4 regions of the Oxobacter pfennigii genome follow, and region 2 is predicted to be linked to each of the others. Evidence: riboswitches for the same ligand, from Rfam matches in the RefSeq annotation. Region 2 holds a riboswitch; each other region holds the start of a gene.
What was found. A riboswitch is a leader RNA that binds a small molecule or an ion and turns the genes downstream of it on or off. The one in region 2 is predicted to bind S-adenosylmethionine.
Positions count from the first base shown of each region.

Region 1 (7,677 bases), on a different contig from region 2:
AATACGGCCTTCCAATTTTGCCCCTTTTCGGACCAGGGTACAATTACCTGGGTTATTCGGGAACATTCGAAGTGGCAAGAAGGCTGAACAGGATAGTGAGGAACAGCCAGTTCAATAAAAAGCTTGCAGAGAACACCTTGCTTCCATATAAAAAGGAATGGTATGAAAAGGATCCATTCACTTATATCAAAAGCCAGGACGCAGTATAAAGAAAGGAGGAAGTATTATGTCTGACATCAGTAATACCGGCATTGCGGTGACATCCAGGGAGAACCCGGCTATAGTGTTTAATATTAAGACATTGCTCCCGACTTTCAGCGCTTTGTTGGCGCTTTTAGTTCACCTTCTGATGCCAAACAGCCCACGTTATACTCAAAAGCCGCTGCCTTATTTTACTATAGCCTTAATTATTACAATTGGGATAACTTTGGGTCTGGCTCTTTTATCGCTGTTTAATGAAAAGGTAAGAGAAAAATATGCCTATAAATCCTGGTTTATAACAACAGTGATAGCACTTTTAAATATATTGAATTTCGTAACCTTGAAGCTTATGCTGCTTCCTGCAATATATTTTCCAAATCCTGACAGAATATTAAAGGTCTTTATGGAAGAATGGCAATTCATATTGAAATGCCTTGCTTATTCCGGAAGGCTTTTAGGCCTGGGATATATTTTAGGAGCAACCATAGGTATAACTACAGGAATACTTGTAGGCTGGAGCAAGGGCTGGAGTTATTGGGTAAACCCCCTTATTAAGATCTTAGGACCTATACCCTCAACAGCCTGGGTGCCTATTGCGTTGGTATCTTTTGCAAATTCCTTTCAGGCCAGCGTATTTTTAATAGCTCTTGCTGTGTGGTTTCCTACAACGGTATTAACCAGCTCTGGAATATCAAATGTAAAAAATGCTTACTTTGAAGTGTCCAGTACTCTTGGAGCAAGTACCTTGCAGAAAATTTTCAAGATTGCACTGCCCGATGCCATGCCAAGTATTTTTATAGGCATCTTCAACGGTACTTGCTCCTCCTTCATTACTTTAATGACAGCAGAAATGCTGGGAGTAAAATTCGGTATAGGCTGGTATATAAACTGGCAGAGGGAAATGCTCTCATATGCCAATGTTTATGCAGGTCTAATGGTAATAGCTTTTACTTTCTCGTTTATCATAACCTTAATGTTTAAAGTCCGTGACAGAGTATTAGGATGGCAGAAGGGGGTTATTAAATGGTAGAACAACTGAATGGCAGCATAAAAGCAAAAAATATTCGAAAAACCTTCCTTCAGCAGGACGGACAGCCGGTGGTAGCATTGCAGGATGTTGCAGTGGATATAAAAGCCGGAGAATTCATTTCCCTTATAGGGCCATCCGGATGTGGAAAATCCACATTTTTAAGGCTCCTTGCAGGCCTTACCCAACCGGATAAAGGGGAATTCACATTGGATAATGTACCCATTACGCAACCAAGTTATGAGCGAGGTCTTGTGTTTCAGGATCCTACTCTCTTTCCATGGCTTAATGTTTATGAAAACGTAGCTTTTGGTTTAAAAGTCAGGAACATATACAAGGATAAGGAAAATGAAGTATTGGATTTTATACGGCTTGTAGGCCTGGAAGGCTTTGAAAAATCCTATCCTCACCAGTTATCGGGGGGTATGGCTCAAAGAGCAGCCCTTGCAAGGGCCTTAGTCAATCATCCCAAGGTATTGCTCTTGGATGAGCCTTTTGGAGCGCTGGATGCCTTCACCAGGATGAATATGCAGGATGAGCTTATAAAGATATGGCAGGAGAGGGGAACTACTACTGTAATGGTAACCCATGATGTAGATGAAGCCATTTATTTAAGCGACAGGATATTTGTTATGACACCAAGGCCCGCTAAAATCGAAAGTATAATCCAGGTAGATATAAGCCGGCCCCGCGGAAGGGACTTACCTGACTTTTTAAACTTAAGAGCTAAGATATTAAAAATTCTCAATTTTGCGGGAAAAACAGAAGAAATACAATATTACCTTTAAATTATTATAAAAAGAAGAGGAGAATGAAAATGATTACAAAGAAAAGCTCTGTGACTAAAAGAAAAAGAGGAAGGTTGCTGCTTATACCCCTCTTTGCCATCACTTTGGTGATGACAGTTCTTGCCGGCTGTTCTTCAAACCAGACCCCTTCTGGTTCAACTGCCACACCAGGCAGCAGTACACCTGCTCCCACAGTTGAAGCCGACCAGAGTAAGGATTTTGTATTAAGAATAGGTTATGGCGGAAGTCTGTGCGAAGCCCCTTTGCATATGGCATATGAAAAGGGTTATTTTGAGGAAGAGGGCTTAAAGGTTGAACTTACCAAGCTAGCCCCCGGAACAATTTTTGATGCGGTAACAGCCAATCAGGTTGATGCCGGTTTCAGTCTTCTTGCCAGCTTGGTTCAGCCCCTTTCAAACGGATTACCGGTAAAAATTACTACAGGATTGCACACCGGATGCGACAAGGTACTGGCTAAAAAGGATTCAGGAATTACAAGCCCGGCTGATTTCAAGGGAAAGAAAGTAGGAGTTCCAAGCATGACCAGCAGCCCCATTATATTCACAAAGCGCGTATTGGCTGATAATGGAATTGGTGTCGGCGTTCAGAATTCCGAAGTAGAATTCGTAGTATACAGCACCACAGATTTACCAATCGCACTTGAAAACGGAGCAGTTGATGCCATTGCCATGAATGATCCCACAGCTACAATCGCTGCCAATGAATATGACCTGAATGTAGTCTTTGATTCAGCCCTTGATGCACCATATAAGGATCAATACTGCTGCTCAGCATTTGTACGGGAAAATATTGTAACTGATTATCCTGATATAGCCGCAAAATATACCAGAGCTATGCAGAAGGCCAGCGCATGGGTACAGGAAAATCAGGATGAAGCAGCTAAAATACAGGTAGATAATAAATGGGTAGCCGGAGATGCTGAAGTAAATGCAAAAGTGTTAAAGACATTTAATTATATTCCTTCAGTAAGCGGTGCATATGATGCTTTCGGTATAACTGCAAAACAACTTCAGGAAGTAGGAATGCTTGATGCAGGTGTTGATGTGGATAATCTTCATAAAAACAGCTTTACAGCACTGGACGGCATACCTGAAGAATATAAATAAATAATATCTGACTTTACAATATACCTCCTTTACTGAATTAGATGCGCCGTCCATAGAAAAATCGGGTGGCGCATCAAATTTAATTTAAAATATTAACTCTATGGAGGCGGTTCTCATGGGCGGAAAATGGCGTGTGGCAGTTGCCAGTACAGACGGAAAAGTGATAAATGAACATTTTGGACGGGCAAAGGATTTTTTTATCATCGATATCAAATCCGATGGCTCCAGAGAGTATATAGAAAGACGTATTGTTACACCTCTTTGCGCAAATGGGGAACATAAGAATGAAGAACTTTCATATGTTATAAATGCGCTTTCAGACTGTACGGCAGTGCTGGTTGCAAGGGTCGGAATGGGCGTGAAAAGAGCCCTGGAAATAAACAAAATATCAGTTTTCGAGCAGCCTGATTATATTGAAAATGCTTTAACAAAACTAACAAATTACTTTATCAAAACAAATCATTCTTATATGGAGGAAAAATGACATGTCAAAAAAAATTACTCAGATTGCAATCTACGGTAAAGGCGGTATAGGTAAATCCACCACTACTTCAAATTTGTCAGCTGCCCTTTCTAAAATGGGATATAAAGTAATGCAATTCGGATGCGACCCTAAAAGCGATTCTACCAATACCTTAAGGGGCGGCACTTATATACCCACAGTACTTGATACCTTAAGAGAAAAAAGTACGGTAAATGCCCATGACGTAATACATGAGGGCTTTAACGGTGTTTATTGTGTTGAAGCCGGCGGTCCTGCTCCCGGTGTAGGATGCGCAGGACGGGGTATTATAACTGCAGTGGAACTTTTTAAACAGCAGCGTATATTTGAAGAGCTGGATCTTGATTTTGTCATATATGATGTATTGGGAGACGTCGTATGCGGAGGATTTGCCGTACCAATACGGGAAGGAATAGCCGAGCATGTATTTACCGTTTCATCTGCTGATTTTATGGCTATTTATGCTGCAAACAACCTTTTCAAAGGTATAAAAAAATATTCCAATTCAGGCGGTGCACTGCTTGGCGGTGTTATTGCAAATTCCATTAACGCTCCTTATGCAAGGGAAATAGTCGATGATTTTATCACCCAGACTAAAACCCAGGTTGTGGAATATATACCCCGTTCAGTCACGGTTACTCAATGTGAGCTTCAGGGGAAAACCACCATTGAAGCAGCACCGGGTTCAGAACAGGCTAAGGTTTATTTAAGCCTTGCAAATAAAATCGCAAACCACACAGATTCAAAATCACCGGAACCTTTAGGAGTACAGGAACTGAGGGATTGGGCTTCAAAATGGGCGGATTATCTTTTAGCTCTGGAAACAGGAGTTATAAGACCCGAGCTTTCAAGCAATATATAATGCACTATCTATCATTTCATATATGAAAAAATAAATTCCTGACTATGGGGATTGGGTTTTTAGAATTTTCCATGGTGGCTATACTATTGACAAGGATATTTTTTTCAAATATTATCAAATAGATAAAGTATAAGTATGAAATGGAGATTTAACATATGAGGATATCTGTAAAGGGACGTTATGCGATTATCGCTTTGATAAACATGGCTCAATTATATAACAACGGTGAATATATTACGATAATTAGTATTTCAGAAAGGTTAGGGATATCCAAAATATATTTGGAACAGGTTTTCTCACTGCTGAAAAGAGGAGGCTTGGTCAATTCTGTAAAAGGAGCCCAGGGAGGGTATCAGCTTTCCCGGGTGCCTCAGGAAATAACTGTTTATGATATTCTGACAGCAGTGGAACTTACTCTTTTTGAAAGAACGGAAGAGACTGTTTCGCCTGGATTTCCTGAAATTGAAACAGCTTTACGGCGATCAGTTTTCGATCCTCTGGATGATGCGGTTAAAACTGCATTGCAAGGAATAACTTTGTATGATTTAGCAGATGAGATAGAAAAATATAGAACAGATCAAGGATATATGTTTTTCATTTAGTTGTGTATATGTAATGTGTTTTGGGCTGCGCATCAGTTATTAATCAATGCAAAAAGTTTCATTGCGAATTTATATAGAACAGTATTATAGTTAATTCTGCTTGACACATTATATTTATAATGATAACATTAGAAAAATTAAATACTTGAACAATTCTCATCAAGAGAGGCAGAGGGACTGGCCCGATGAAGCCTCGGCAACCTTCAGATTCATTTATCTGAAAAGGTGCCAATTCCTACGCTTGATTAATTTAAGTGGAAGATGAGAGAGGATAGTAACAAAATGGTGGAAATTTATTAACCTCTTTCGTCCATAATTATTGGTGAAGGAGGTTTTTAATTTTATCCAATAAAAACTATAAAAGAATATCAATGATTGAAATAAAATTACAAATATGCAGGAGGAGTTTACTATGAAAGAGGATTATTATTGTATTGATACGCAAGTTGTACATGGATATAAAGGATATGATGAAAAAACAGGAGCCATAAGTTTTCCCATTTATCAGAGTGCTACATTCAGGCATCCTGGTTTGAATCAGAGTACGGGATATGATTATTCAAGGCTTCAAAACCCGACAAGAGAAGAATTGGAAAAAACAATCGCAAAGCTTGAGTCGGGTAAAGAAGGCTTGGCATTCTCAACAGGGATGGCTGCTATAACAGCAATAGCTACCATATTTTCTGCAGGTGATCATATTATTATATCTGATGATCTCTATGGAGGTACTTACAGGCTATTTGAAGAAATATACAAGAAGTATGGAATAGAAACTTCATATCTGAATACCAGTAATTTAGAAACGATGATACAAGGAATAAAAAATAATACAAAGGCGATTTTAATTGAAACCCCATCAAACCCAATGATGAAGGTTACTGATATAGCGGAAGTTGTAAAAACTGCAAAGCAGAAAGGCATACTGACCATAGTAGATAATACATTTTTAACGCCATATTATCAGAAACCTTTAAACTTTGGAGTTGATATAGTAGTACACAGCGGTACTAAATATCTTGGAGGGCATAATGATACGCTGGCGGGATTAATTGTTGTAAATGATGAAGAACTGATTGAAAGGTTCAGGTTTATACAAAAATCCACCGGAGCTGTTTTGTCTCCTTTCGACAGCTGGCTTATACTAAGGGGGATAAAAACTCTTGCGATAAGGATGGATAAACAGCAGAATAATGCCCTTGAGATAGCAAAATGGCTGCATGAAAATAATGAAGTAGAGAAGGTTTATTATGTTGGATTGCCATGGCATGATGAATATCAGGTATCCATTAAACAAGCTACCGGGTTTGGTTCAATGATTTCATTTACAGTAAAGTCTGTGGAAATGGTAGCAAAAATATTAAAAAATGTGAAGGTCATTACTTTTGCGGAAAGCCTGGGGGGAGTAGAAAGTCTTATTACCTATCCTTATGTGCAAACACATGAAGCAATACCGGTAGAAATGCGAAACAGGCTGGGGGTAACAGACAAGCTCTTAAGGTTATCCATAGGTATAGAAAATGTAACTGATTTAATAAAGGATCTTGAACAAGCCATTGGCAGATAAAACAGTCGATTTCTTTGCTGTTAAATAAATAAGCTTATTGCTGTATTTCGCAGCAATAAGCTTATTTTAATATAAATCTTCTATCCTTATTATATTTTCAACTTTATCAACATAATGAATATCCATTATCTTGTTTAAAGCTTTATCTAAATTTGTTTTTGACGTACAGCCGGTCTTTAACGCAAAATAAACAGTATTCTGAGATTCAACGTTTTTAATAATATTTAAAATATTGATATCATTTTCTGCAAATATGGATTTTATTTTATCGAAAACATGGGGAATATTCCCGGCACTAGCCCTGATATAATATGATGATACGACTTCTTCAGCAGAGCAGACCTTCTTTTGAATAGTATCATTTTTAAACAGCCTTTTGAAGGGTAAATCCCTTTTATTTCTCAATATGGATATTATATCTCCCACTACTGCACTGCCGGTTGGCAAATCTCCTGCCCCTCTTCCGTAAAACATCAAGTCCCCTGCGGCATTCCCCTTAATTAGGATTGCATTAAAGGAATCCTTAACATTTGAAAGTGCGTGGAAAGCAGGCACCATTGCCGGATGAACCTTAAGCTCTAATTTATCACCTTTATCCCTGGCAACAGCCAGAAGCTTGATTGCATACCCTAATTCTTGTGCATATTTAATGTCTATTGATTCAATGTTTCGAATTCCTTCTCTGTGGATTGTATTAACATCAATTTTTGTATCAAAAGCAAGGGAAGCTAATATTAAAAGCTTGTATAAAGCATCATAGCCTTCCACATCGGAAGTAGGATCTGCCTCGGCAAGTCCATTTATTTGTGCTTCCTTTAAAGCGTTCTGGAAATTCACTCCATCATCGGCCATCTTAGAAAGAATGTAATTTGTTGTGCCGTTTACAATACCTATAATTTCTTCGATTTTATTGGCAGTAAGACTTTCGGTTATATTTTTAATTATAGGTATACCGCCGCCGACACTTGCTTCAAAACATAGTTGTACCCCTTTTTCATAAGCGG
Region 1 covers NZ_LKET01000014.1:114,048-121,724, reverse strand. The annotation lists gene OXPF_RS01470 (nitrogenase component 1) at 1-209, shown strand, start outside; gene OXPF_RS01465 (ABC transporter permease) at 227-1,231, shown strand; gene OXPF_RS01460 (ABC transporter ATP-binding protein) at 1,225-2,016, shown strand; gene OXPF_RS01455 (ABC transporter substrate-binding protein) at 2,046-3,143, shown strand; gene OXPF_RS01450 (NifB/NifX family molybdenum-iron cluster-binding protein) at 3,259-3,627, shown strand; gene nifH (nitrogenase iron protein) at 3,629-4,507, shown strand; gene OXPF_RS01440 (RrF2 family transcriptional regulator) at 4,663-5,109, shown strand; SAM riboswitch class I at 5,263-5,377, shown strand; gene OXPF_RS01435 (trans-sulfuration enzyme family protein) at 5,522-6,673, shown strand; gene OXPF_RS01430 (homoserine dehydrogenase) at 6,740-7,677, opposite strand, start outside.
Region 1: it holds a riboswitch for S-adenosylmethionine, as region 2 does, so the genes downstream of both, OXPF_RS01435 (trans-sulfuration enzyme family protein) here and metA (homoserine O-acetyltransferase MetA) in region 2, are expected to answer to the same signal.

Region 2 (7,677 bases):
CATTCACTATAATCGGCAGTATCTGAGTAAAATGCGGCGGACGGGGCATTGGATATAGCCATGCCGAACTGTGCCAATCCTACAAGCGCGATAAATACCGCCGCATTGCTGCCGGCAAATAAATAAACAGAAATCATCCCTATGGCCCAGACTACTATTCCCATTCTGTATACAGTTCTTTTATCATATTTATTGGTTAAAAACCTTGACGTTGTGGCTCCCACAAGCATACAGCCTGCTGTAATAGGCGCATACACCGCAAAGAGCAGTAGATTTCCTACGACATATTTAAAATAATACATACCCAAACCCATGAGGACGTTTGTTGCGGTCAATCTGAAAATATCCGCAATCACTAATAAAAGCAGCGGTTTGTTTGTGGCTACGGCTATAACCATATCTTTTAGCGTGGCAGGCTTTCTTCCCGGCATGGGTTTATCATAATCCTTTGCAAGATAGGCAATGTAATATAATCCGGATATGATTACCGCTCCGAATACCAGCACGGTTAAAAAATATCCCTTAGTCTGATCACCGCCGCCCAGGAATAAGACCAGCGGCAATACTATAGCACCCCTTACCAGCTGTCCTATGGCGGCACCCTGGCCTCTGCTTGCGGAAAGGGCTGCTCTTTCGGTCTGGTCCGAGGTAAATACCGGAAGCATTGTAAGGCGGGAAGTGGTTGTAAAGTTGACAAAAACATAGCCCATTATATATGCAATTGTGAGATAGGCAGCCTTTACAGGCAGGCTTACATTAAAATCGGTAAACATGAGCAGGTTAAAAATTATAATTAAGGGCGGGGCTACAAAAAGCCATGAGCGGTATTTACCCCATGGCATATTGCTTTTTTCAACCAGCGCTCCTATAAGAGGTACGTCAACTGTGTCAACAACTCTTCCGATAAGCAGGATTGTTGCCGCGACAGCCGGCAATACCATTGCAACATCGGTCAAAAAGAAAGGAAAATACTGAGTTCCCATTGTTGTCGCAAAACCCATGGCAAATTCCTGATATCCGTATGCGATATAAACTCTTTTTGGCAGCTTAGACATTCTTAAACCTCCTATATATATTTAAGAACAAAGATTGATTATAAAGTTAAACATCATATCTTCATATTTTTGAATTTTAGGTCCTATTATATTTAAGGGCCTTCCATCAAGCTCCGGATGGCTTTCTCTATATTTTTCCCATACTGTAAAGTACTTTGAATTTATGCTTTTATCTATTTCATTGATTATCTCGCTGCGCCTTTTTAGCTTTAAAGCTTCATGGGGGTCCTTGTTATCGCCTTTATAATAGTCATCATATCTTCCGTTTATATATACATACTCAAGTACGGCTTTTAAGTTTTCGGATATGCTGCCGTGCATATCCATGGCGCCCTTGTCAAAGCCGAACATATAATTTCCGCCGGGTGCAAGTATATCAATCAATTCCTTGGCTTTGTCTATGCATTGTTCTTTCGTGGCCGAGTGAAGCATTACAAGAGGATAAAAACCGCTTAATATATGCTTTTTGCCCAGCTTCTCCTTAACGATTTTGGGATCACCGTATTCAAAACGGAGGATGGTATGGGGAGGCAGCTCATAGAAATAATCCAGAAACCTCATAAAGTCATGCTCTACAAAGAGGTTTACATTTATGCCCATTTCGGTTATTGCTTCCACCTGTTTTTTCAATGTGGGCCAATAGAACTTTTCAAAATCCTTTTCTCTCATAAAGGGGCCCATATGGAGGGGTATGCCTACCTGGCCGAAGGTTGAAGGGCCCAATGGCTTTCCTTTTTTAATAAGGATGGGTGTTATAGCTTCACATGCTTCTATAACCTTTTGGGGGATTCTTCTAATATCGGATGAGATTCCTGTAAAGCTTCTGAAAAAGTCGGCCATAAAGTCATAGGGACCCGTTGTTGCACCGCCGGCCATTGATACAAATCCGTATTTGGCATTCAGCCTTGCACTTATGCCTCCGATTACCGCCGCATCATCGCTTTGAACCTTCATTGCTTTGGAGAGCGTCATGGCTTTTGTGTTAGAGTCTGTGTCAAGTCCGGTATATAAGCGCGGTAAAATCTTATCTACAATGCAATCATATGGCGAAGCTATGAAATCATCATAATCTTCCGCCGTCATACCTGCTACATTGGGATGCTGCATGGTTCCGTCAGAGCTCATTATAAAAGGCTTAGAGCCTAGAATCTGGTAATATGAAGGGTACCTTCGCCCTACACCCGGTGCCGAATCCGAAGGAAAGTCCTGACATACCTTATCCAGCGCTGCTTCTGCCTTTGAAAAATCCCAATATACTTCCGCCACATCCATCTGGCAATACTTAATAGCTGAATCTAAGCCCATGGCACCGCTTATTGGGATCCTTGACGGAATTCTCCCGCTTAATAAATTGCGGTACATATCTTCTCTTTCTTTTGCTAATACTTTTACATCGGACATATTTTCCATTCACCCCTTAAATATTTCTCCTTCTTATGGGACTTAAGTCACATAGAAATTTAAATAGCTCATAATATCTTATTGAAATTGATAAAGACCTAGAACAAAATAATTAATCCGCACCAGCTTAAAATATCTTGACACCGCATATAATAGTTGATATTATAAAAAAAAATCTATGAGAACACGTTCTCATCCAGAGAGGTTGAGGGACTGGCCCGATGAAACCTCGGCAACCTTCAGGTCCATTCACCTGAAAAGGTGCCAATTCCTGCAGCTGAATTTCATTTATTCAGAGGCGAGATGAGAGAGGTAGTCTGCTTTATTTTGCGTGTAAACCTCTTTCATTGACAATCGAGTATGAAGGAGGTTTTTTATATGCCAATAAAAATACCGGATAACCTTCCGGCAGCTGAAGTACTTAACAGTGAAAATATTTTCGTGATGGGTGAAGACAGGGCTTACCATCAGGACATCCGCCCGTTAAAGATAGCCATATTAAATTTGATGCCTACAAAAATTTCAACGGAGACGCAGCTTTTAAGGCTTCTCGCCAATTCACCCCTTCAGGTGGATATTACGCTGTTTCTGCCAAAGGACCACGAAAGCAAGAACACCCCGGCAGAGCATCTTAAGAACTTTTATACCACCTTTGACAGCATAAAGCATGAGAAATTCGATGGCATGATAATAACGGGAGCTCCTATTGAACATCTGGAATTTTATGAAGTGGATTACTGGGATGAGCTTAAGGAGATTATGAACTGGAGCCTCCGCAATGTATATTCCACGTTGCACATATGCTGGGGAGCCCAGGCAGGACTTTATCACCATTATGGAATACCTAAATACCCCCTCAAGGAAAAAATGTTCGGTGTATTCCCCCATACCGTTGAAAAACTGGGAGTAAAGCTATTAAGAGGGTTTGATGATGAATTTTATGTGCCGCAATCCCGGCACACGGAAATAAGAAAAGAGGATATAGTTAAGATGCCAAGCCTTGATATTCTTGCCCAATCGGAAGAGTCGGGCGTATATTTGGTAGCTTCAAAGGACGGAAGGCAGATTTTTATAACCGGCCATCCCGAATATGATCCTTTAACCCTGAAGGCAGAATACGACAGAGATGTTGCAAAGGGTGTTCCCATAGAGGTGCCAAAGCATTATTTCAAGGATGACGACCCGGCAAAAGCCCCCGTTTCAAGGTGGAGAAGCCATGCAAACCTTTTATATGCAAATTGGCTCAACTACTATGTATACCAGGAGACACCATATGATTTAAACGCACTGGAGTAAAAGATAAGGGGCTGTGGCATTTTGAACACTCAATTGGCTATGTTCGCGTTCTGCAAGTTCTAAGGCTCCCTGCCTTGAAAATACAAGAATTTTTAAACTTCACTATCGCTCAGACAATCTAAAATTCTAAGTATTTTCTTCGGCAGCGTTACCAAGAACTTGTTCAGAACTCTCACAATTGCTCGTTTATGTTGTTCATAATGCCACAGCCTCTTTGTTCTTTATAAATTGAATTCTTCTTTTGATGTTAAAATACAGTAAGCCAAAAGTATTGTGCCTGTCACTATAAATATGTCCGCCACGTTAAACACAGGGAATATATAGGTTCCAAAATGAAATTCCAGAAAATCTACTACGCTGCCTGTCATAATCCTGTCAGTTAAATTTCCTATGGCCCCTCCCATTATAAAGGACAATGCCGTCCTTACAATCTTATTTCTAAGCCTGAAAAGGTAATAAGCTATGAATATGCACACAAGCACCGTTGTAACTATGAAAAAGTACCTTTTATTTTGCAGAATGCTCCAGGCTGCCCCTTTGTTCAGCACATGGGATATATAAAAGAATCCGTCAATTACCGTTACCGAATCATTCAATGGTATGGCACCCGATATAATATATTTGGTAGCCTGATCCAGCACTATTATCAAAATTATTATCGCAGTCCAAAGCATAGTCCATCCTCCTTAGTTGGGCTGCTGCGTCTTGAACAATCATTTACTATGTTCGGATTCTGCAAGTTCTAAAGCTCTCTGTCTTGAAAATGCTAGAATTTTTAAACTTACTTTCGCTCAAACAATCAAAAATTCTAAGGATTTTCTGCGACAGGCAGGCCAAGAACTTTCAAAGAACCCTCGCAATGCCCGTTACATTATTCAAGACGCAGCAGCCCCTTTTCATATAATATCATACCAAGTTGTCATGTGAAATACCGGCATTATATAAATTTTTCATTATCCGGCAAAAAAATATTGCCCATGACGTTACGTCATGTATTACAATTATGTAGAGGTGATGTCGTTGGGAAATGATGAAGCCATGTTCACCGTAGGAGAGTTTGCTGCAAAGGCAGGAGTTACACACAGGACTCTGAGGTATTACGACAGTATAGGCCTTTTGCAGCCCAGCGCCCATAATAAGTCAGGCCACAGGCTTTACTCGCTGGAAGACTTTGCAAGGCTCCAAAAGATTATGACCTTAAAATTTATAGGTTTGCCCCTTGATGATATAGGAAACATTATTAAATATGATATTGATGGCAAAGGCTTTAAAAATCCGCTGGAGCTTCAAAAACAGGTGATGACTCAGAAGATCCGGCATATGCAAGAGGTTTCAGCAGCCATCGACGAGGCTCTTTTAATGCTTAATAAAGGAGAAAAACTTAATTGGGACAAATTTATAAATATCATAACTGCAATCAATGCGGACATAAACTGGCCGGCGCAATATCAAAATGCCTCCAATTTAAAGACCAGGATTAAAGTTCATGAAGATTACAGCACGAACAATCAGGGCTGGATGGAATGGTTTTTTAAACAATTAAATCTTCCTGATAATGCAAATATTTTGGAATTAGGCTGCGGTGATGCCAGTCTATGGGTAAAAAATTTTGCCTTTATCCCTGATGGCTGGAGCATAATGCTGACGGATTTCTCTCCCGGTATGCTGAAGGATGCAAAGTCTAATTTGAAGAATAAGAATAACAGGTTTAAATTCAAAATGGCGGATGCTCAGATGATACCCTTTGAAGATGAAACCTTCGATGCTGTTATAGCCAACCACATGCTCTACCATGTGCCTGACATTGAAAAATCCCTGTCAGAAGTTCACAGAGTCCTTAAACCCAAAGGTATATTCTATGCTTCTACCGTGGGTAAAAAACACATGTCTGAGCTTAGGGATATAATACAAAAATTTGATTGCCGGCTTATAACAATTAAAAGCTGGGAGCATACCGAAAAATTTCACCTGGAAAATGGAATGGATAAGGTTTCAAAATTGTTCAAAAATGTTAAACTAAAAAGGTATGAAGATAATTTAATTGTCACTGAAGCAAAGCCCTTGATGGATTATATTTTTTCCATGCCGGGCAACGCAAGACAGGGGTTTTCCGAAGAAAAACTAATGGAGTTTAAAATATTTCTGGATAATGAGATATCTGTAAGTAACGGCATATTCATATCCAAAGACACAGGATTTTTTTATGGAACAAAATAAATTTTGAAAGGAAGTACATAAGCTATGAAACATAAAAGCATACCCTTCTCTCCCCCGGATATAAGCCAGGCGGAAATAGATGCTGTAGTTGATGTCTTAAAATCAGGCTGGATTACCTCCGGCCCCAAGGTGGCAGCCTTTGAAGAAAAAATTGCGCAATACTTAAATGCACAGCACGCCGTAGCCCTGGCCAGTGCCACTGCGGGCATGGAGCTTATACTTAAGGTTTTTAATATCACATCAGGAGATGATGTAATAACAACCCCCTATACCTATACCGCTACGGCCAGCGTTGCCCTGCACCGCGGGATAAAGCCGATTTTTGTGGATACTCAAAAGGACAGCTTCATGATTGATATAAACAGGCTGTATGATGCAATAACCCCAAAGACCAGGGCAATATTGACGGTGGACTTCGGGGGAGTTCCGGTGGATTACGACGCTGTAAAAGAGGTTTTAAAGGCTAAAAAAAGAGAGGATATACTGCTTATCTCCGACTCTGCCCACTCCCTCGGTGCATCATACAAGGGGCAAAAGGTAGGGGCACAATTTGATTTTCACGTATTCTCCTTCCATGCCGTAAAGAATCTTACTACGGCGGAAGGCGGAGCAATCACGTACAATGACAAGGCTTCTTTTGGCAAGGAGGATTTGTTCCGGGAATTCAAATATACCGCCCTTCATGGCCAGAGCAAGGACGCTTTATCAAAAATGAAGGCAGGAGCCTGGAAATACGATATATTGACCGACGGCTTCAAATGCAATATGACAGATACATTGGCCGCCATAGGTCTGGTACAGTTAGAACGTTATAATGATATGCTCAAAAAGAGGGAGGAAATATTTGACCTTTATACAAAATTGCTTTCCCAAAATGATTGGGCGGAAATTCCTTTTAAAAAGGATAATGGCACCGAGACCTCCTATCACCTGTATCCCCTGCGGATAAAGGGCTTTAAGGAAGAACAGAGGGATGCGCTTATACAAATGCTGGCAGACAAGGGTATAGGCACAAACGTGCACTTTATTCCCTTACCAATGTTTACATTATACAAAGGCCTGGGATATAAAATTGAAGATTATCCCAATGCCTATAATCAATATGCCAATGAAATAACTCTGCCTCTATATTCCACCCTTGCCTTAGAAGACGCGGAATATGTGGCAAAGGAAACAATTGCTTGTACAAAAGAGATATTAAAGGCTGGTGGATTATAATGAAAGTAAACTTTTATACATCTCAAAGGGAATACCAGGAGAAAAAGGCTGAGTTTGACAAGGCCATAGAAAATGTGTTGAAGGACGGCATATCCACACTGGGCAAAGAAGTTGCCGACCTTGAAAAATCCATAATGGAGTTTACCAGCGCCAAATACGCCGTAGGCGTCGCATCAGGCACCGATGCTCTTGTTCTGGCTTCGGATATTTTAGGCTTTAAAAATGGCAGTGAGGTAATCACATCCCCCTTTACATTCTTAGCCTCCACCTCCTGCATTGCAAGGCATGGGGGGCAGCCGGTATTTGTTGATATCGACGAGGAAACCTTTAACATTGATGCCGCCAAAATCGAGGATGCCGTGACGGATAAAACGGTAGGCATAGTTCCCATCCACCTTTTCTGCCAGATGGCGGACATGGATTCAATCATGGATATAGCAGCAAGGCACAACTTAAAGGTTTTAGAGGACGCTGCGGAAGCCTTCGGAAT
Region 2 covers NZ_LKET01000027.1:17,581-25,257, forward strand. The annotation lists gene OXPF_RS06180 (MFS transporter) at 1-1,055, opposite strand, end outside; gene OXPF_RS06185 (uroporphyrinogen decarboxylase family protein) at 1,077-2,456, opposite strand; SAM riboswitch class I at 2,646-2,766, shown strand; gene metA (homoserine O-acetyltransferase MetA) at 2,835-3,752, shown strand; gene lspA (signal peptidase II) at 3,974-4,426, opposite strand; gene OXPF_RS06200 (MerR family transcriptional regulator) at 4,767-5,969, shown strand; gene OXPF_RS06205 (DegT/DnrJ/EryC1/StrS family aminotransferase) at 5,994-7,187, shown strand; gene OXPF_RS06210 (DegT/DnrJ/EryC1/StrS family aminotransferase) at 7,187-7,677, shown strand, end outside.

Region 3 (7,677 bases), on a different contig from region 2:
GACCTTTATTATATTGCGTTATCCTGTAATTGTCCGAATGAAATAACCGAATCAACTCGGCTTGCGAAAAGCAGTTAAAAAGGTCAAAGCCCGATAAGGCATACATATAAGTATTTATTATAATTTCAACTCACCTCGATATTAGTTACCATGGTAACTTTTTTATTTTTGAGTTTCAAGTATATTATAAGAAATATGAAAAAGAAAGGAGTCCAATCATGTTAGAAAATATATACAGGTTTTCAAGAGACGATACAAAACTCATAGAAAAAATAATAGACGATGACCCGGTACTGATCAACCATATGATTTTGCCGGAAGGCGAGGGCCTTCCCGAGCACTATTCAAATTCAAATGTATATATGATCATTATCAGGGGGGAAATGACTTTAAAGTTAAACGATCAGGAACAGCATTTATATACCTGCGGCCAGATAATCAATATCCCTTATCAAACGAAGATGAATGTAAACAATTTTGGCGGTGGCGTATTGGAGTTTTTTGTGGTAAAATCTCCTAACCCCAAACACTACAAGAAAGACTGACCTTTGGAAAAATACTTACAGCTTGATCTGCAGATAAACATAGCTGCTTGCACCATCACTTCGCATTTATTAAATAAAGGAATCAAATGTTATCTATTTCATTGTTGACTACTCTTGCTGATTATTATACCCCATTTCTTACCTAAAATATAGCAAAACCGTGTAAAATCAACATTTTACACGGTTTGCCTCTAATTATCTCCGGGACTTTTGACCCAGCTGAACACCTATTTTCCGCTTATTCCCCAATATTGTTTTGCCTCGTCTTCCATCTTTTTAAGCCTGCTATAATAATCTGAGAATTCATTTAAGTGAGCAAGTGCTATTTTAGCAGTCATAACCGGATCATCATTTGTAACATTAGTTGCAGGATCCCTTCGGCCGTGTTCAAGCTCTACATCAAGTCCCATTCTGAACTGTTCAACGTCGAATTTACTGAAGTTAATATCCAGCATCCTTGCCAATTCAACAGCTTCTTCAGTTGTAAAGCTTTTCTTGACTTCATCTGAATTAAATCGGGGCACTGGATATGGCATCTTACAGCAGTTATATTTACGCGTCATTTCGTTGACATAGACCGGACAAATATATGGGGACATGAAAACCTCCATTAATATAATCATCAATATCATTCTATGATTTATGCCATGGTTTGCCATAGAATATGAAAGTGGACTGCTTTATATTTTTTAAAGCAGTCCACTAAAATAAATTATTTTAATTTTGCAAGCTCAGCCTTTATTTCTTCAACCTTGTTCAATTTTTCCCATGGAAGGTCAATATCGGTTCTTCCGAAGTGGCCGTAGGCCGCAGTTTGTTTGTATATAGGCCTTCTTAAATCAAGGTCCCTTATAATTGCCGCCGGCCTTAAATCAAATACCTTGTTTATTATATTTACAATAGTATCATCTGCAACGACACCTGTGCCCGAGGTATCAACTTCTATTGAAACAGGCCTTGCCACACCGATGGCATAAGCAATTTCTATTTCAAGTTTTGTTGCAACTCCTGCTGCCACCAGATTTTTAGCAACCCATCTTGCCGCATATGCTGCGGAACGGTCTACCTTCGTGGGGTCTTTTCCCGAGAATGCACCGCCGCCGTGTCTTGCATATCCGCCGTAAGTGTCAACGATAATCTTTCTTCCTGTAAGTCCTGAATCGCCCTGAGGCCCTCCTACAACAAACCTTCCTGTTGGATTGATGAAATACCTTGTATTTGCATCCAGATATTTTTCAGGAATTATTTCTTTTATTACATGCTCAATCATATCTTTTTCTATCTGCTCATGACTGACTTCCGGTCCGTGCTGTGTGGATATAACAACTGTATCCACTCTTACCGGGGTATTATCCGCATATTCCACGGTAACCTGAGTCTTTCCGTCCGGCCTTAAATAATTCAAAGTACCGTTTTTTCTGACTTCAGTAAGCCTTCTTGAAAGCTTGTGGGCAAGAGATATGGGAAGGGGCATTAATTCAGGTGTTTCGGCGCAGGCAAATCCAAACATCATGCCCTGATCTCCCGCACCTATGGCTTCTATTTTATCGAATTCCTCTCCATGCTTTGCTTCAAGAGCTTTGTCAACTCCGAGGGCGATATCGGCTGACTGTTCATCAATGGAAGTCAATACCGCACAGGTATCGCAGTCAAATCCGTATTTAGCCCTGGTATAGCCTATTTCCTCGATTGTGCGCCTTACTACTTTTGGTATATCCACATAGCAGTTTGTTGATATCTCTCCCATAACCAAAACTAAGCCTGTGGTTACTGCTGTTTCGCAGGCAACCCTTGCGTTAGGGTCTTTAGAAAAAATTTCGTCTAAAACTGCATCTGATATCTGATCGCATATTTTATCCGGATGTCCTTCTGTAACTGACTCTGAAGTAAAAAGTCTTTTAGTCATTTTATAACTCCTCCTTTTGATAACAGGGGCTTCTTTAATATGTAAATTATTCTTTTATCATTAGTTTGTTCAATATAAGAATTCCCTGAAAAAAATTTTTTTTTACACATTTACACAAAAAATAATACCTCTTCAGACGAAGAGGTTTTCCCTACCCTCATCTCGCGGCAATTATCCGCAGGAATTGGCACCTTGGCATAAAATGCTGGTTGCCGGGTTTCATCGGGCCTATCCCTCCACCTCTCTTGATAAGAGTGTATAAAACACATATATTTATTTACCAATTATATAATATATCATACTCACATTTAGTTGTCAATAATTATGAAATAAATCGAAAAATATAATTTTTTGCTGTTATTTCAAGGCTCCTACTTCATTTACAGATTTGTTCAAGGTCTCGTCTATTGATGCAATTACCCTCTGGTTTGCCTGAAAGCTTCTGATATTCACTATCATATTGGTCATTTCGCTGGTTAAATCCACATTGGACTGCTCTAAAATTCCCTGGCGGATATCAATATTCTGCGCTTCGGCTATCACAGGCTCATCTCCAGTAATGATTAGATTATTGCCTGCTTTTGCTATATTGTTATAATCCACAAAATCAACAGTAATTATTCGGTATCTGTCCACATTATCCACAGTTATAATACCGCTATCATTGACAGTAACCTGTCCACTGCCAACAACAGCAGGACCTGTCTCTCCTGTTTCCAAATCTTCCGCCATTAAAAATTCACCGTCAAGGTTTACAATTCTTCCCTCTGCATCCAATATAAAGCTTCCGTCCCTTGTATACCTTGCAGTCTCATTTATGTCATCATAGCTTCTTACTTCAAAAAAGCCCTGGCCAACAATCGCCAAATCAAGAGGATTTCCTGTCTCCATGAAATTTCCCTGACTGAAATCCGTGTATACTTCACCTTTGTGAACACCAAGAGATAGCGGACCTATATCTTTTCTCTCTAAAATACCGTTTCCTGTATCCTGTACGGTTTGCAGCATCACTTGGGAGAAAGATTCTGAAACCACCTTGTCCTGCTTGTATCCTATAGTAGTTGAATTTGCCATATTGTTTGCTGATGCGTCCTGCTTTGCCTGAATATTCTTCATACCGGCTGCCGCGGTATATATTCCTCTTAACATGCAATCACCTCCATTTACTTATTATACAGAGCCTTTATTTCATCCTGAAAAACCATACCCTTTTCCCGGGCAAGCCTTATCAGTTCATCATCCGATATTTTAGGTTTAGGTGCAGCCATCATTATCAAGGATGCCAAAACAAACCCTATCCCCATTCCTAATATAACCTTTTTATCCGAAAAAAGTGCCACTATTTTTTCATACCAAGCCTTAATAATACCTCCCCCTTCAGTATACCCAGCCTGTCTGCAATTTCTTCCACGCTCAAGCCTTCATCCTTCAAAAGGGCTGCCTGCTTGTTTACGTCCTTTAAATCATCCTTGTTTAATTTTAGCTGGGTGTTTTCTTTATGATCAATTGTATATGTTTCCTCAATTGCTTTAACTTCTTCTTTTACTTCCCTGCTTTCCTTTAGCCTTCCTATTTCACTCCAGAGTAAGTCCAATTTATCCTCCAAAGTGTCCAATTTATACATGATATCGCTTTCCTCCAAGAATTCCTTGAACTTTTCCTCATAACCCAATACCTGAAAGACAAACTCCGGCTTTGGTATCTCCTGCTCCTCAGCAGCCTTTTCAACAACAGGCTCACTTCTTTTCTGGGAACCCCTTACTCCTATTATAATTAATATAATTCCAACAGCAAAAACTATATACTGCATATATCCTCCAAACATATGACATAGGCGAATAGCTACTGATATTTAAGCTTTTTAAGGTTGTCCCTTAATCTTAATATAACCCTGCTGTGCAGCTGGGAAACCCTTGATTCGGATATACTCATTATCTGCCCTATTTCTTTCAGTGTTAATTTTTCATAATAGTAAAGACTTAAAACAAGTTTATCCTTTTCATTGAGCATTTCAATGGATTTCTTTAAAAGCTGCATTTTTTCTTTGTCTTCCAGTATCATTTCGGGGCGGGGGCTTTTAACATCCTCTATTGTGGCAGATAAAAATATATCATCATCGTCGGAATGGAATATTATCTCATCTAAAGAAACCACAGAAAGGTAATTCACATATCCCTCAATCTTTTGCAAATCCTCAATAGGTAAGTCAAGAGCTTCGGAGAGCTCGCTGTTTTTAGGATCTCTGCCCAGTTTTTCCTTTAGTTCTTCCCTTACCTCATTAAGCCTTGTGACCTTTCCCATGGCGCTTCTGGGCATCCAGCTTATCTTTCTCAATTCATCGATTATTGCACCCTTGATTCTTAAACTGGCATAGGTTTCAAATTTTACTCCCCTTTTGGGGTCGAACTTGTCTATTGCATCAATAAGGCCTATGACACCATAATTAATAAGGTCATCAGAATCCACAGGCGACATTTTTCCAATAGCTATCCTGCTTGCAATAAATTTTACCAGCGGAAGATATCTTAATATTGTATCTTCTCTGCTTTCACAATCCATAGCATATAAACCCAATTTGAAACCCTCCTCTCGAAATAATTTATCAGTCCAGTTTGCTGAAAAGATAGGAAATTTTATTAATAAAACCTTTTATACCGCCGCCTGTACTCTTTGTCTCAACCTCGTTTCCTAAAAGGGATGCAGCAATTGTGTTCAGGCATTTGCTGGCATCACAGGATGGATAGGCCACCTTGAAAGGTATCTGGTCCATGACGGCCGCCCTTACCTTTAAATCATCTATAACATAACCTAAGTAATTAACATCCTTATTAAGAAAATTCTTAACTGCCCTTGACAGTCTTTGATAGGTTACTTCCCCCTGCTTGGGAGTCATAGCCCTGTTTACCACCAGATTAATCCTGGTCTTGGGAAGGTGGCTTAAAGTTACCTTCATCAGACTGTATGCGTCGGTAATTGCCGTAGGTTCCGGAGTTGTAACGACTATAACCTCATCGGATACGGCAATAAAGCCCAATATATTTTTTGATATTCCGGCGCCTGTATCCACTATCAAAATATCCGTATCCTTAAGATCGCTGAATTTATCCGATAGTATCTTTCTCTGAGATTCTGTCAATTCAGCCAAGCTCTCTATTCCTGAGCCTCCCGGAACAACCTTTATACCTCCCGGACCGTTTATCAATATATCATTTATACCTTTATTGCTGAAAATCACGTCGTAAAGATTGGATTTTGCTATAACGCCTATTATTACATCAACGTTGGCAAGGCCTAGATCCGCATCCAAAACTACTACATCATTACCCTGCTCCTTTAATGCTATGGCAAGGTTCACCGAAAAATTGGTTTTTCCCACTCCGCCTTTACCGCTGGCCACGGTAATAACCCTGATATCCCGCTTGTTTTTCTTTTTCCTTTTTCGATACTCCGCAACATGCCTTCTGAGGTTTTGAGCCTGGTCCATTACATCGCCCCCTCACCTAAAATAAGATCAAGGAGCTTTTCTTTTGTAGCTTCTTCAATATCGTCAGGCACGTTTTGCCCTATTGCTATATAAGATACAGGAGCCTTTGTATTGCTTATTACATTCAAAATGGAACCATAGGTTGTTGTTTCATCGAATTTAGTGAGAATTATATTGTCGTAATTCATGGCGCTGAAACCATCAAGTATTTTCAAAAGATCATTGTATTTAGTGGTCATGCTGACCACTAATGTTATGCTGTCAGGCTTTAATTTATCAAGATACATCCTAAGCTCAGACAGCTGCATCAAGTTCTTGACGCTTCTTCCTGTGGTATCGATGTAAATATAATCACAGCCAGAGAGATTTTTAATGGACTTTTCTACATCCCTTGTATGGTTTATTACCTCAAAAGGCAGCCCTAATATATCCGCATAAATTCTAAGCTGCTCAACAGCCCCTATTCTATAAGTATCAATTGTTATAAGTCCAACCTTTTTGCCCGAACTTAAAGCCTTCAGAGCAGCAAGCTTGGCAATGGTTGTGGTTTTTCCCACGCCTGTAGGACCGACAAAGGCCATGAGCCTTCCTTCGCCTAATTTTTCAACATTTATTCTATCCTCGATTTCCTCAATGACGGCTTTATCGGGAAGCCTTGATGAACCCTTGTATTTATCTTTTTCCTTTGCTTTATTTACTAAATCTTCTATAACTTCTTCGCTGACATCCCGTTCGGATAAAATCCTTTTGATTCCATGATTTTTGCGGTTCTTTTTATTGCTTTTAGATTCTTCCTTATTTTCCACCAGCTGCTGAAGCATTACTTTAACTTCGCTTATTTCCTGCTCAATTTCAGCTTTTGAGAGTTCTTCTGCAAAAGGCCTAGTCTCCTCCTCGGGTATTTCATCTTCCTTGGAAGATTCATCAATGGCTGCCGTTACCTCAAGTTTTTTTGGCAGAAACAAACCCATTACACCTTTTTGCCTTATGCTTCTTTTGCTTACAATGACTGCTTCGGGGCCTAATTCATATCGAATCAAATTTAATGCTTCATTCATGGTGTCGGCTACATATTTTTTAATTATCATCCAGGCTCACCACCCCTACCGAATTAATGCCAATGCTTCCGGGGATTTCATTCATTGACAGCACAGGTATTTCTGGGAACACCATTTCGGTCATGCGCCTTAATGCCGGCCTTATCCTGGGAGAACACAAAAGTATTGGAGTATTGTTATAAAACATGTTTGAATCAACTATATTCTTAATGCTTTTAAATATATTTTCAGTGTCCGCCGGGTTCAATGAAGGAAATGACCCCTGAAAAGATTTATGAATATTATCATTTATAAGCTGCTCAAGCTTTGGATGCATTGTAATTACATTTATTGAATTGGTTTCATCAACAAAAGGCCTGCATATAACCCTGCCCAGTGAAAACCTTACATACTCCGTTAAAACCTCTGTATCCTTCGTGCTTCTTGCATTGTCTGCCAGGCTTTCTAAAATGGTTATTATATCTCTTATAGGCACTCTTTCCTTCAAAAGATTTTGAAGAACTTTTTGAACCTCGCCTATAGACATCAAGTCCGGTATAAGCTCGTCCACAACAGCATTATAGCTTTCCCTTACCGTATCTATCAGAAGCTTTACTTCCTGGCGTCCTAAAAGTTCGTGACTGTGATGCTTTATTACCTCTGTCAAATGGGTAATAAGAACGGTAACAGGGTCAACCACAGTCA
Region 3 covers NZ_LKET01000029.1:212,195-219,871, reverse strand. The annotation lists gene OXPF_RS08915 (Crp/Fnr family transcriptional regulator) at 1-106, opposite strand, end outside; gene OXPF_RS08910 (cupin domain-containing protein) at 219-545, shown strand; gene OXPF_RS08905 (DUF5661 family protein) at 773-1,144, opposite strand; gene metK (methionine adenosyltransferase) at 1,258-2,451, opposite strand; SAM riboswitch class I at 2,606-2,706, opposite strand; gene OXPF_RS08895 (flagellar hook-basal body complex protein) at 2,809-3,600, opposite strand; gene OXPF_RS22435 (hypothetical protein) at 3,615-3,791, opposite strand; gene OXPF_RS08890 (hypothetical protein) at 3,791-4,261, opposite strand; gene OXPF_RS08885 (FliA/WhiG family RNA polymerase sigma factor) at 4,294-5,010, opposite strand; gene OXPF_RS08880 (MinD/ParA family protein) at 5,054-5,935, opposite strand; gene flhF (flagellar biosynthesis GTPase FlhF) at 5,935-7,023, opposite strand; gene flhA (flagellar biosynthesis protein FlhA) at 7,013-7,677, opposite strand, start outside.
Region 3: it holds a riboswitch for S-adenosylmethionine, as region 2 does, so the genes downstream of both, metK (methionine adenosyltransferase) here and metA (homoserine O-acetyltransferase MetA) in region 2, are expected to answer to the same signal.

Region 4 (7,677 bases), on a different contig from region 2:
CTTCTGGTCCTTAACTGTTCCAGAAAACTTTGAATCTCTCTTTCTAACATGATAGCTCTCCCTTCTTAATTAAATTTGTTGTAATACGAAATATTTTTCTATCGTATTGCCTCAGTCTTAAACTGGCTTTAATTTTCCTTCGGCCATACCCCCTTCCGGAATTAAATAATTTTATATACAGCAATAAGGCATAAGCAAATTAAGCAACATGACTATGGGAAGTTATCCAATAAATAATTTACATCGAAGACCATACTGAAGTTCACATCCAAAAGATTCAAGCTAGGATACAATCATAATTTATACTTTTGCATAAAAATTCGAATTAATGATAAGTTATTTTGCAGAATCGAGTATAACAAGGTTAAAGAAGCATTATTTCAGCCAAAGATATAAGTGATGCCGCAGTTTAATTTCCATTATTTTAAAGTTAGTTATTTAACTAACTTTACCTACAGATAAAAAAATCTAAAAGTTATTAATACTGCAAACTTTTAGATTAGTAAAGGTTAAATGATAATTATGAATACATATTTTAAAAATTATAAAACATTAAATTTACTAATCTGCCATCAAAAGCTCAGTGGTTACGCCATAATTTCCGCTTATTTGCTCGTTTTTTGGAAATTAAACATTTCGATTTTTAAATTCCTATTAATATGTTATTCATCAAGATTTTCCTTTATATTCGGATACCTCTTTATCCGAACCAATTTCTATTTTTCTTTAAAACTCAAGTTAAATATATCACATTCTTAATTATTAATCAATATAATTTTCCATTTATTATAGTATTATATATGTGTTTTATGGTATTAATTCTAAATTATGGTATTATTTATTTTTATATTGACTTTTTATTAACATTTGTTAAAAAATTGTTTTTTACTGGCCATATGACATGTTTATAAAGACGATTGACTGACTGTTTATACAAAATTAGCATATGAAATAAAGAATTAAACACAATTATAAATAAAAAATAACTATATTTATTAACTGCTAAATTATAATTTGCAGCATTTCATTAATTATAAAATTGTCTCCATGATAATTTTAAATAAAAAAATCTGCCTGATAACTCAGGCAGATTTTTTTATTTAAATTAAACTTCTTTAAACAAATCTGTTGATAAATATCTTTCACCGGTATCCGGGAGCAGCACAACAATTGTTTTTCCTTTGTTTTCCGGCCTCTTGGCAATCTCTGTGGCAGCGAATGCTGCTGCTCCTGATGATATTCCCACTAAAAGCCCTTCTGCTTTTGACAGCTTCTTTGAAGTTTCAAAGGCTTCTTCGTTTTTTACCTTGAATATTTCATCTGCAATTTCCTTATTCAACACATCAGGCACAAATCCAGCACCTATACCCTGTATTTTATGGGGTCCTGGATTACCTCCTGAAAGAACAGGTGAATCATTCGGCTCAACTGCTACTATTTTGATATTCGGATTTTTCTGTTTTAACACTTCGCCTACACCCGTTATGGTCCCGCCTGTTCCTACACCCCCTACAAATATATCCACCTTTCCGTCAGTATCATTCCATATTTCCTCTGCGGTAGTCTTTCTATGGATTTCGGGATTAGCAGGATTTTTAAACTGTTGGGGCATATATGAATTTGGAGTTTCGGCTGTCAATTCTTCAGCTTTTTTTATAGCACCGCCCATACCCTGGGATCCGGGAGTCAATACAAGTTCTGCTCCAAGAGCTTTAAGGAGGCTTCTTCTCTCTGTACTCATAGTCTCAGGCATGGTAAGAATAATCCTATAACCTCTTGCTGCTGCAACAAACGCAAGTGCAATTCCTGTATTACCGCTGGTGGGTTCTATAATTACAGAATCCTTATTTAAGAGCCCCTTATCCTCGGCGTCTTTAATCATTGAATAACCTATTCTGTCCTTTACGCTGCCGCCGGGATTAAAGTATTCAAGCTTTGCTAAAATTGTTGCCTCTGCTCCTACGCTGCTGCCATAATTACCCAGTTCTAAAAGTGGTGTATTACCAATAAGTTCTGTCAAATTCTTTGCTATTTTCGCCATTTTATATCCCTCCGTATATTTATATATTCTTAATTTTTAACTATTCCAATATGATTAGTTGGTTTTTATATAAATTTTTATATATTATATTTTAAATATAATATATAAAAGATGAATTATCCGTAATCTTTTTATATTCTATAACCAAATCTTCCAACTTTACCGAATTGACTATATCATCTATACAACTGTCCACTTTCTCCCACACATTGCTTGAAATAATATATTCAAATTTATCTTCAGTATTACTTTTGCTCTTATCATCTATAATAGACAGGCTGCCTTCAAGGGTTCTTAATATCTCTCCAATGGTGATATCTGAAGAACTTTTCCCAAGTATATACCCACCCTGAGCACCTTTTATACTTTTTACAAGGCCGGCTTTTCTGAGAGAAGAAAAAACCTGTTCCAGATAATTCTCTGAAATGCCTTGCCTTTGTGCAATGCTTTTTAATGCAACCTGATCTCCAAGAGAATTTACCGCCAAATCCAGCATTGCACGCAACCCGTATCTTCCCTTTGTAGAAATTTTCATAACTGACACCCCAAATCAATTCCTAGTAATCCTATATGCTTAATATAATAATATAATCTTCTACGCATATTGTCAATATGGATTAGAAATATTATAGAAAAAATATTTCAGTTGTTTCCATGGCTTGCATAACAAGATTATCTATATCCAATGCTGCTTCTGATGCTTCAATATCTGAAAGTTTTGGCTTTGTCTTTGGGTGTTTTGGCACGAAAATGGTACAGCAATCCTCATAGGGAAGTATTGATGTTTCATAAGTTCCTATTTGTCTTGACAGAGACATTATATCTGTTTTATCCATTGACACAAGAGGACGGAATACAGGACGGTCAGATACACTGTCGCTGACTACCAGGCTTTCCATGGTCTGGCTTGCAACCTGACCTATACTTTCTCCCGTAGTTACGGAATTTACTCCATACTTCTCCGCCAAGGCACAGGCTATTCTCATCATGAATCTTCTCATAATGATAGTTAATTCATCCTCTCGGCATTTTTCCATTATCTGCATTTGTATATCGGTAAAGGGAACAACACATAGCTTCATATGGCCTGTATATTCCTTCAATATCCTGGCCAATTCTTTTACTTTCTCTTTGGCCCTTTCACTGGTATAGGGATGGCTGTGGTAATATACGCAGCTTATATCCACTCCCCTTCTTGCCATTAAATATCCTGCCACCGGAGAATCTATGCCGCCGGACAGCATTAAAAATGTGCTTCCGTTTATTCCATAAGGAAGCCCTCCCTGAGCCTTTATCCTTTTTGAATATACATAGGCTTTTTCTCTGATTTCCACATTAACAACGCATTTGGGATTGTGTATATCTACGGATATACCATCCACATTGTTTAACACATATTCTCCTACGGCTCTGCTGACTTCCATGGAATTTAAAACAAATTTTTTATTAGCCCTGTTTGTTTCAATTTTAAAGGTAGAGCAAAAGCTATCATTAACCTCTTTAAATGCTTGAGCTTTTATTGAATCCATATCAGCCTCTACCTGGGTAACTATGCAGATTTCAGTGATTCCAAAAACCTTTTTCAATCTATCAATAATCTCATTAAAGTTCTCAGAATAAAGAAGCGTCCTTCCGGAATCCGTAACATATTCATAATCCAAACCCTTCAATGCATTATCAATATTGTTCTTCAACTTCTTTTCAAATGTATTTCTGTTAAGCCCCTTTAAGAATATTTCCGGGGCATATTTTAATAATAAAAGTTCTTTCATTTTAACCCCTCCTTAAAAATTTAAGGCATTTACTTAATGCGTTTATGGCTTTATCCACTTCACTAAATGTATTAAATTCACTGAAGCTGAAGCGTATTGTTCCTTTTATTTCCTCGTTTTTTAATCCTATTGCTTTGAGCACATAGCTGTCTTTAGTATCTCTTGCCGCACAGGCTGAACCAGTTGATACAAACACCGATTCTGCTTCTAGCATATGAAGCAGCACTTCTCCTCTAACTCCAATAAAAGATATACTTAATATATAAGGTGAAAAATCATTTATATGCTGTCCGTTAATTTTTATACCCTTCATTGATGCTATGGAGTTTAGAAAATGTTTCTTAATATTCAATACATGCTCAAAGTTTTTCTCTCTATTTTTATATATAATTTCTACGGCTTTAGCAAATCCGGCATAAGCTGCAAGGTTTTCGGTGCCGGACCTCAGCCTTTTCTCCTGCCCGCCTCCATATATAAGTGGTTTGGGGGTAAGGCCTTTTCTTATATAAGCAATTCCCGCGCCGCGGGGTCCGTGTATTTTGTGAGCGCTGGCAGACAAAAGATCGATACCTGAACTTTGTATGTTTATGTTAAGCTTACCATAGCTTTGTACTGCATCTACGTGGAATTTTGCCCTGCTGCTTTTTTCTTTTATAAGCTTTCCTATGGCTTCAATGTCCTGTATGATGCCGGTTTCATTGTTTACATGCATTATACTTACTAGCTGGGTATTTTTATTTATGCTCTTTTCCAATTCATTTAAATCTATTTTCCCTTCATTGTCTACATTGAGATAAGTTACTTCAACACCTCTGCCTTCCATCTCCATACAAGTATTCAATACGCTGGGATGCTCTGTTTTTGTTGTTATTACGTGAGCCCCTTCTTTAACAAACCCAGTCAGCAAAAAATTATTGCTTTCACTGCCGCCCGAAGTGAAAACTATTTCACTGGCGCTTACATTCAAAGTCTTTGCAATAGCTTCCCTGGCCTCATTGAGTTTTTTTTCAGCCATTAAGCCTAAAGAATGGGCAGAAGAAGGGTTCCCGTAATAGTTTCTCATTATCTCAGCCATTGTATCTATAACCTCATCGTAAGGTTTTGTAGTGGCGCTGTTATCAAAATATACTTCCATTTATTTCACCTCTTAATTGCAAATAACCTAATATATATAATAAATTAATTTGTTTATTCTTTAAATATACTGTTCAATAAAAATAATTTTATTATTTTAAATTTTCATAACCTACTAATCATACCGGATTAATATAGTATTTTCAATGACTTTACGGATTTTACTGCCTTTTATGCTTAAGAAATGCTGAAAATATGCCCTTGACAACGAAAATATAAGATGCTAATATTAAAAAAATTCAATAGAGAATGTTCTCATCCAGAGAGGTTGAGGGACTGGCCCAATGAAACCTCGGCAACCAACAGGTTCATTTACCTGGAAAGGTGCCAACTCCTGCGCCCTGGTTAAGCTTGGGTCGAAAGATGAGAGGGATAACTTACATTTTTGTATATACAACCTCTTTCATCCTCTCGATCAGGTGAAAGAGGTTTAATTTTATTAATAAAAAACATAATGATTTAAAAGGAGAGATAATAATGAGCGAAAGAGTATTAAAATTTGACACCCTGCAGGTACACGCCGGTCAAGAGGCTGATCCAACTACAGGTTCAAGAGCTGTTCCAATTTATCAGACCACTTCCTATGTATTCAATGATACCCAGCATGCAGCAAACCTTTTTGGATTAAAGGAATTTGGCAACATTTATACAAGGATAATGAATCCAACTACCGATGTATTCGAAAAAAGAATAGCTGCCCTAGAGGGCGGAATCGGCGCTCTGGCAGTAGCTTCAGGTTCTGCAGCCATAACATATGCAATATTAAACATTACCCAGGCAGGAGATAACATAGTATCAGCCAGTACTCTTTATGGCGGAACATATAACTTATTTAAATATACACTGCCCAAATACGGCGTTGATACCATATTTGTAGATCCAGATGATACAGATAATTTCAGAAAGGCAATTAATGATAAAACAAAGGCTTTGTATATAGAATCCATAGGCAATCCGGGAATAAACTTAATCGACATTGAAGCTGTTGCAAAAGTAGCTCACGATAACGGAATACCTCTGATTATAGACAACACCTTCGGTACACCTTATTTGATAAGGCCAATTGAATATGGTGCTGATATAGTGGTTCATTCTGCAACAAAATTCATTGGCGGACACGGAACATCCATAGGCGGGGTAATCGTTGATTCAGGTAAATTTGACTGGGCAGCAAGCGGAAAATTCCCCGGATTAACTGAACCGGATCCAAGCTACCATGGAATTAAATACACCGAATCCTTCGGAGGATTAGCTTACATTTTAAAAGCAAGAGTAGTTCTTTTAAGGGATACAGGAGCAGCTTTAAGCCCTTTCAATTCATTCCTCTTCCTTCAGGGACTTGAGACTTTATCTTTAAGAGTGGAAAAACATATTTCCAATACAAAGAAAATTGTAGAGTTTTTACAGAACCACCCTAATGTTTCATGGGTTAATTATCCCAATATAAAAGGAAACAAATACTATGATTTAGCGCAAAAGTATTTCCCCAATGGCACAGGCTCTATATTTACATTTGGTGTAAAAGGCGGAATTGAAGAAGGGAAGAAATTTATTGACAGCCTTGAGATATTCTCACTCCTTGCAAATGTAGCCGATGCGAAATCCCTGGTTATCCATCCTGCCAGCACAACTCATTCACAGCTTTCAGAGGAAGACCAGAAAGCTGCAGGTGTTACACCTGATCAAGTCAGATTATCTATAGGTATTGAAGATGCTGATGATTTAATATATGATTTAAATCAGGCTCTTAATAAAATAGGCTAATAGTATTATTATATAAAACTTTTTTCACAACCTAAAAGGGACTCTCTATATAATTTAAAATTATGGCTCTTCTGGAACTATTCTATTTATCGGAGAGTCCCCCTTATTTGTAATATAAAATAGCAATGAAAAGAGGAGTAAGTATGGGTACGAAAGAGGTAAGACAATTTTTTCTTGAGAGAAGCTTACCGGATCCTGTATTTGAACTTTCTGACAGCGGTGCAACTGTGGATTTGGCTTCAAAAACCTTAGGAGTTGAACCCGGGCTAATTGCCAAGACACTTGCATTTAAACTGAAAGACAGAAATATTTTGATAGTTATGAGCGGTAATTGCCGAATAGACAATAAAAAATTCAAACAATACTTTGGTATTAAAGCAAAGATGCTTGAGCACGATGAGGTTTCAGATATTACCGGCCATCCTGTAGGAGGGTTGACACCTTTCGGATTAAAAAATGGACTCGAAATCTATCTTGATATTTCCATCAAAGAATTTAAATTTGTATATCCTGCTGCCGGTTCAAAAACAGCAGCATTAAAGATATCTCCGTCACTTATGCAGGAGCTTACGGATGCAATTTGGGTTGATATATGCCAGTAACGTGCAGGGTTATCGTTTTAGGTTTGCTTATATGACATATATCAAACTTGACATATGATAAGTTAAATGTTAGTATATTTTAAAAATGAATTATTCAATTCTCATCAAGAGAGGCAGAGGGACTGGCCCGATGAAGCCTCGGCAACCTTCAGGTTCATTTATCTGAAAAGGTGCCAACTCCTGCGCTGGATTTTAAAAATCCAAGCGGTAGATGAGAGAGGAAGCCTTATTCAGGTTCTGATAACCAAGCCTCTTTCATCCTAAGCTTTAAAGATGAAGAGGTTTTTTTATTTGACATTATTGGAGGTTAAATCGTGGATAAGGTAAGGATAGCACTATTAGGTTTAGGCAATGTGGGGAAAGG
Region 4 covers NZ_LKET01000014.1:106,069-113,745, forward strand. The annotation lists gene OXPF_RS01390 (ferredoxin-like protein) at 1-50, opposite strand, end outside; gene cysK (cysteine synthase A) at 1,106-2,041, opposite strand; gene OXPF_RS01400 (RrF2 family transcriptional regulator) at 2,133-2,576, opposite strand; gene thiI (tRNA uracil 4-sulfurtransferase ThiI) at 2,668-3,813, opposite strand; gene OXPF_RS01410 (cysteine desulfurase family protein) at 3,815-4,948, opposite strand; SAM riboswitch class I at 5,200-5,317, shown strand; gene OXPF_RS01415 (homocysteine synthase) at 5,425-6,711, shown strand; gene OXPF_RS01420 (YbaK/EbsC family protein) at 6,855-7,313, shown strand; SAM riboswitch class I at 7,412-7,531, shown strand; gene OXPF_RS01430 (homoserine dehydrogenase) at 7,628-7,677, shown strand, end outside.
Region 4: it holds a riboswitch for S-adenosylmethionine, as region 2 does, so the genes downstream of both, OXPF_RS01415 (homocysteine synthase) here and metA (homoserine O-acetyltransferase MetA) in region 2, are expected to answer to the same signal.